2 regions of the Cupriavidus sp. 01L46 genome follow, and region 1 is predicted to be linked to the other one. Evidence: riboswitches for the same ligand, from Rfam matches in the RefSeq annotation. Region 1 holds a riboswitch; the other holds the start of a gene.

Region 1 (3,203 bases):
ATCGTTCATCGGGTTGACGGCAATGGGGTCGCCCATGCCGTGCTCGCTCCACAGCTTCTTGTCGAACAGCTTGGGATTGTTGGAGATGACCGCGTTGGCCGCCTCCAGGATGCGCACGGTGGAGCGGTAGTTCTGCTCCAGCTTGACCACCTTCAGATCGGGGAAATCGGTCTGCAGCAGCTTGAGGTTGTCCAGCGTGGCGCCGCGCCAGCCGTAGATGGCCTGGTCGTCGTCGCCCACCGCGGTGAAGGCCGGCGCGCGCAGGTGCGAGCCGCCGGCGAGCTGCTTGAGCAGCTGGTACTGGCAGGCGTTGGTGTCCTGGTACTCGTCCACCAGGAAGTAGCGCAGCCGGTTCTGCCAGCGCAGGCGCACCTCTTCGTTGCGCGCGAACAGCTCAGCCGGCAGGCGGATCAGGTCGTCGAAGTCCACCGCCTGGTAGGCATGCAGCGTAGCCACGTAGTTGCGGTAGATCAGCGCCGCCTGGTGATCGTCGGGGTTGTCGGCCTGGGCGATGGCGGTTTCGGGATCGACCATGCCGTTCTTCCACAGCGAGATGGTGCTCTGCACGCTGCGGATCAGCTTCTTGTCGGTGGAGGCGAGCTGCTCCTGCACCATGCCGAAGCAATCGTCCGAGTCCATGATGGAGAAGCGCGGCTTCAAGCCCACGTGCTCGGCCTCGGCGCGCAGGATCTGCACGCCCAGCGAGTGGAAGGTGCTCACCGTGATCTGCTTGATGGGGATGCGCTTGCCCTCGCGCGTGGTCTTGCCTTCCATCAGCTTGGCGATCCGCTCCTGCATCTCCTTGGCGGCCTTGTTGGTGAAAGTCACCGCCGCGATGTGCTTGGGCTGGAAACCCTTGTCCTCGATCAGGTGGGCGATCTTCTGCGTGATCACCCGGGTCTTGCCCGAGCCGGCGCCGGCGAGCACCAGGCAGGGGCCGTCGAGGTAGCGAACGGCTTCGGATTGGGCAGGGTTGAGTCCGTGGGTCATGCGTGGCGGGAAGTGACGGATGTGCAGCGTGGAGGCGCGCGCTGGCTGGGCGGAGGGTGGATGCTAACACGCGGCCGAGGCACCTTTGCGGCAATGAAAGTGGCTCGGCAGGGAGGAGGTAACACTTCGTAAGGTCCGGATCCATGGGCATGCCGGCACCGTCTAACTTACATGTCCGCACGTGTGCGCTCCGTGCCGGATGCATGTCACGATACATTGGAGCGAATCATGAAAACCCTGCAATCCCTGGGCAAGGTCGCCTTGATCGGTATCGCGGTAGCGAGCATGGCCGGCTGTGCCGACATGACTCCCAAGCAACGTAACACCGCGATCGGTGCCGGCGTGGGCGCGGTCGGCGGCGCGGTGCTGACCGGCGGTGATGCGCTGGGCACGCTCGGCGGCGCCGCGGTTGGCGGCGTGATCGGTAACGTCACGACTAGCAACCCTCACAGGAGGTAGGCGAGCCGCCCGGCCCTTGCGCCGTTCCCATGGCGCCGGGGTCGGCGCGGACCGCGTTGACAAAGCCTGGGAGCTCCCGTAAATTGCGCGCATCCGACCGGGAGAGCGCGCAGATCTTGCGCCGCCGAAGGGGTATCACCCGAAAACTCTCAGGCACCATGGACTGGTTGGATCGGCTTGCAACATGCACACGATGCACGCCGTACTCTGGAGAGCGGCACCCGCCACTGATCGATCCGTCGACAGCATTGGTGAGCGTGCCCACCGAAGGGGCGCGCAAGGCTAGGGTTTCCAGCAATTGGGATCCCGCCTTGTAATCTCTCAGGTATCGAGGACAGAGGGGTCATCCGCCACAGCGGATCTGGCAGCGCTATGGCGCGCCGAATCCTGCGGCGGATGGCCCTTTTTCGTTTTCGAACCGAGATTTGCCTTCCCCCGAGGATTCCATGACGCTCCAGGCCACGCCCCTCAACGCCATCCACCGCGCACTCGGCGCCCGCATGGTCGACTTCGGCGGCTGGGACATGCCGGTCAACTACGGCTCCCAGATCGAGGAACACCATGCCGTGCGCAGCGATGCCGGCATGTTCGACGTCTCCCACATGTGCGTGGTCGACCTCAAGGGCGCCAATGTGCGCCCCTTCCTGCGCGGCCTTCTGGCCAACAACGTCGACAAGCTGCAAACGCCGGGCAAGGCGCTGTACTCCTGCATGCTGGATGAGAAGGGTGGCGTCATCGACGACCTGATCGTCTATTTCTTCGCCGAGGACGACTTCCGCCTGGTGGTCAACGCCGGTACGGCCAATGACGACATCCAGTGGATCGCGGCACGCAATGCCGCCACCGGCAGTGGCGTGGCCATCACCCCACGCCGCGGYGACAACGCGCCCGAAGGCGTGGAGCCGCTGGCTATCGTCGCCGTGCAAGGCCCGAACGCCCGCGCCAAGGTCTGGAGCGCCTTCCCCTCCACGCAACCCAGCGAAGCCCTGAAGCCGTTCAATGCGCTGGTCGTGCAGGATTCCGCGCTGGGCGAAGTCATGGTGGCGCGCACCGGTTACACCGGTGAAGACGGTTTCGAACTGGTGGTGCCCGCTGCGAATGTGGCTGGCCTGTGGGAAAAGCTGGTCGCCGAGGGCGTGCACCCGGCGGGCCTGGGCGCGCGCGACACGCTGCGCCTGGAGGCCGGCATGAACCTGTACGGCCAGGACATGGATATCCACACCTCGCCGCTCAATGCCGGCCTGGCCTGGACCGTGGACCTGCAAAGCGAACGCGACTTCACCGGCAAGGCGGCCCTGGTCGCCGGTGGCCAGGCCCAGCAGTTCGTCGGGCTGATCCTGCGCGAAAAAGGCGGCGTGCTGCGCGCCCATCAGAAGGTCATCACCCCCGCTGGCGAAGGCGAAATCACCAGCGGCACCTTCAGCCCCTCGCTGTCCCAATCCATCGCTTTTGCCCGCCTGCCGCGCGACGTGGCCATCGGCGCCGAAGTGCAGGTCGAGATCCGCGACCGCAAACTCGCCGCGACTGTGGTTAAACTGCCGTTTGTGCGCAATGGCAAGGCACTCGTGAGCTGAACGCTCGCACCGGTCACAGCGCGCCCGCCGGCGGTTACCCCGTCGAACATCGACATCCCCCGGCTGGCGCTGAATAACAAATTGAATCTGGAGCAATCCCATGAATTTCCCCGCCGACCTGAAATACACCGAGTCCCATGAGTGGGTGCGCGTCGAAGCCGACGGCACGCTGACCATCGG
Region 2 (3,203 bases), on a different contig from region 1:
GCAGGATCGCTGGTCGGCATCGCTGCCGGATGAGTTTCGGGACGCGCTGTCCCAGCGATTGCAGGCGAGCCTGGGCGCGGTCGATGCCTACCAGCATGGCAGGTCCGGCGCGGAGCCGCTTTACCGCGTCAGCGCGGAAGTGGTGCAGATCGATGCCCAGATCGACGAACGCGTCAGCGCCATCGTCAACTGGACCGTGCGCCGAATGCCCGATGGCAGGGTGACGGTGGGCCACACACGGGCGGAGTTGGCCGCGCCGGGTGGCGTGGACGGCGTTGTCGCTGGCTATCAGCAGGTAGTGGTCAACGCTGCTGCCGATATCGCGGCGGCTGTGCGTTCGCTACGGCTGTGAGTCTCGCGCGGCGTGGCCTCTGTGGCGCATCGCCTGGTGCCTCAAAATATCAATCAATAAAATTGAACAAGTTATCCGACGAACTCATCACATCGACGGCCGGCTCTGCCATAAAGTTCAACCTATGGACGGATCGGCGCCAAAGACGACGTTCTAAATAATTCAACCATGTAGCCAAGTGGCCAAATAGCCAAGTAGCCAAGGAGAGAGAAATCATGACCAACGCCAAGCTCGAAGTCCTGACCCCGCAAAACAGCCAGCTGATCTTCATCGACCACCAGCCGTAGATGGCCTTCGGCGTGCAGTCAATGGACCGCCAGGCGATGAAGAACAACGCGGTCGGGCTGGCCAAGGCGGCCAGGATCTTCAATATCCCCACCACCATCACCACGGTGGAGAGCGAGTCTTTCTCCGGCTACACCTACCCCGAACTGCTTGACGTATTCCCCGGCCAGCAGACGCTGGAACGCACCTCGATGAACTCGTGGGACGACCAGAAGGTGCGCGACGCGCTGGCCGCCAACGGCCGCAAGAAGATCATCGTGGCCGGCCTGTGGACCGAGGTTTGCAACACCACCTTCGCGCTGTCCGCGATGCACGACAGCGACTACGAGATCTACATGGTGGCCGACGCCTCCGGCGGCACCAGCAAGGAAGCTCCCGCCCGCTGAAATTCGCGGCCTGAACCCGCAGGGAACTTCCCCAGGCAGTCAGACTAGTGCTAAAGTTCCGAGCCATGCCACCTGGTATTACCCGGCGGCATGCAAAGTGATATCGGGAGAGACTGCCTAGCCAAGCGCCGGGCAGCGCCGAAGGAGCAACCGCCCCGGAAACTCTCAGGCAAAAGGACCGGTATCACGTTTGAACTCTGAAGAACCCCGGCGCTCGTCAGCCGGCGGTACCGAAGGAGCAAGCGATCCTCGCCACCCCCAAAGTGGCGTATCGTGAATCTCTCAGGTCAAGGACAGAGGGGGCGTCTTTTGTGCATGCCGCGCAAGAGGCTCCCATCCGACGTCCTGGAACCATAGAGATGAAAACAATTGCCGTTATCGGTGGTGGCATCACCGGCGTGACCACTGCCTATGCGCTCGCCAAACGCGGTTTCTCGGTCACGCTGCTCGAAAAACACCGCTATGCCGCCATGGAAACCTCGTTCGCCAACGGCGGCCAGCTTTCCGCTTCCAACGCCGAAGTCTGGACACACTGGTCCACCATCCTCAAGGGCATCAAGTGGATGCTCAAGAGCGATGCGCCGCTGCTGGTCAACCCGCGCCCGAGCTGGCACAAGCTGTCCTGGTTCGCCGAGTTCATCGCCGCCATTCCCCATTACCGCAAGAACACCATCGAGACCACGCGCCTGGCAATTGCCGCGCGCGACCACCTGTTCTCCTGGGCGGCGGCCGAAGGCATCGATTTCGACCTGAAGAAGGAAGGCATCCTCCATATCTATCGCGACAAGGCGGGTTTCGAGCATGCCGGCAGGGTGTCCAAGCTGCTGGCCGAGGGCGGGCTGGAGCGCCACGCCGTCACGCCGGAAGAAATGCGCGCCATCGAGCCGACCCTGGCCGGGCAGTACTACGGTGGTTATTTCACCCAGAGCGACTCCACTGGCGACATCCACAAGTTCACCAGCGGCATGGCCGCGGCCATCGACCGCCTGGGCGTGCGTTGCCTGTACAGCCAGGATGTCCAGTCGGTCAGCACCGATGGCCGGCAGGTCACCATCGTCAGCAGCGATGGCCAGCAGGCCGAATCGCGCGTGTTCGACGGCGTGGTTGTCTGTGCCGGCACGGCCAGCCGGGCGCTGGCGGCCAGCCTTGGCGATCGCGTCAACATCTATCCGGTCAAGGGCTATTCGATCACCGTCAACCTGAATGACGCGCAAAGCCAGGCGGCCGCGCCCGTCGTGAGCCTGCTCGACGACGAGACCAAGCTGGTCACCAGCCGCCTGGGCGTTGACCGCTTCCGCGTGGCGGGCACGGCGGAGTTCAACGGCTACAACCGCGACATCCGCGCCGATCGCATCCGCCCGCTGGTGGAGTGGGTCAACCAGTGCTTCCCCGGCGTCAGCACGCGCAGCGTGGTGCCCTGGGCCGGCCTGCGGCCGATGATGCCTACCATGCTGCCGCGCGTGGGCCGGGGCCGTGCGCCCTGCGTGTTCTACAACACCGGCCACGGCCACCTGGGATGGACGCTGTCGGCGGTCACTGCGGACATGATCGGCGATGTGGTGCAGCAAGCCATGGGCGCCAGGCGTGCGCATGGCGTGCAGGACTCGGTGGCGCTGGTGACTCCGTAACGGGCCGCGTAAGGGGCCGGACGCGTTACGCRCCAAGCGCGGCCATATTCTCCACCCGCAACGTCTGCGGGACCGACAGCGAGATATCGGCCGCGCGCAGCCGCTTCAGTATCTCGAACAACAGGTCGCTCTTGGTCGCGGTGGCGATCCGGGGGCTGCCGACGTAGCCCGTCACGCTAAGCGTGATTCCGTTCGGCGCCAGCTGGCTGAACGTGACGGATGGCGCGGGCTTGTCGAGGATCGCCTCATTTTCCCGATAGGAGTCGAGCAGCAGTTCGCGCACCTGTTCGGGATCGATGTTCAGCGGGAAGGTGAGCAGCAGCGTCGCGACGCCTTGCGTGCTGTTGCTCATCGTCACGTTGCGCAGGTTCTGCGAGATCAGCTGCGAGTTGGGCACGATCACGGTCGAGCGGTCGCCCAGCAGGATCTCCGTCGCGCGCACGTTGATGCGCTTGATGTCGCCCTCCAYGCCGCCGATGCTTACCATGTCGCCGACCTTCACCGGGCGCTCGGTCAGCAGGATGAGCCCCGACACGAAGTTCTTGACGATCT

The links. A riboswitch is a leader RNA that binds a small molecule or an ion and turns the genes downstream of it on or off. The one in region 1 is predicted to bind glycine.
Region 2: another riboswitch for glycine. It lies ahead of AC1DS3_RS07445 (D-amino acid dehydrogenase); the one in region 1 lies ahead of gcvT (glycine cleavage system aminomethyltransferase GcvT).

Annotation. Positions count from the first base shown of each region.
Region 1 covers NZ_JBFTSF010000002.1:20,773-23,975, forward strand. The annotation lists gene AC1DS3_RS01015 (UvrD-helicase domain-containing protein) at 1-990, opposite strand, end outside; gene AC1DS3_RS01020 (glycine zipper 2TM domain-containing protein) at 1,219-1,449, shown strand; glycine riboswitch at 1,538-1,625, shown strand; glycine riboswitch at 1,647-1,797, shown strand; gene gcvT (glycine cleavage system aminomethyltransferase GcvT) at 1,896-3,023, shown strand; gene gcvH (glycine cleavage system protein GcvH) at 3,124-3,203, shown strand, end outside.
Region 2 covers NZ_JBFTSF010000027.1:25,002-28,204, forward strand. The annotation lists gene AC1DS3_RS07435 (PqiC family protein) at 1-352, shown strand, start outside; partial or broken gene AC1DS3_RS07440 (isochorismatase family protein) at 568-1,011, shown strand; glycine riboswitch at 1,118-1,214, shown strand; gene AC1DS3_RS07445 (D-amino acid dehydrogenase) at 1,383-2,651, shown strand; gene AC1DS3_RS07450 (DUF3772 domain-containing protein) at 2,677-3,203, opposite strand, start outside.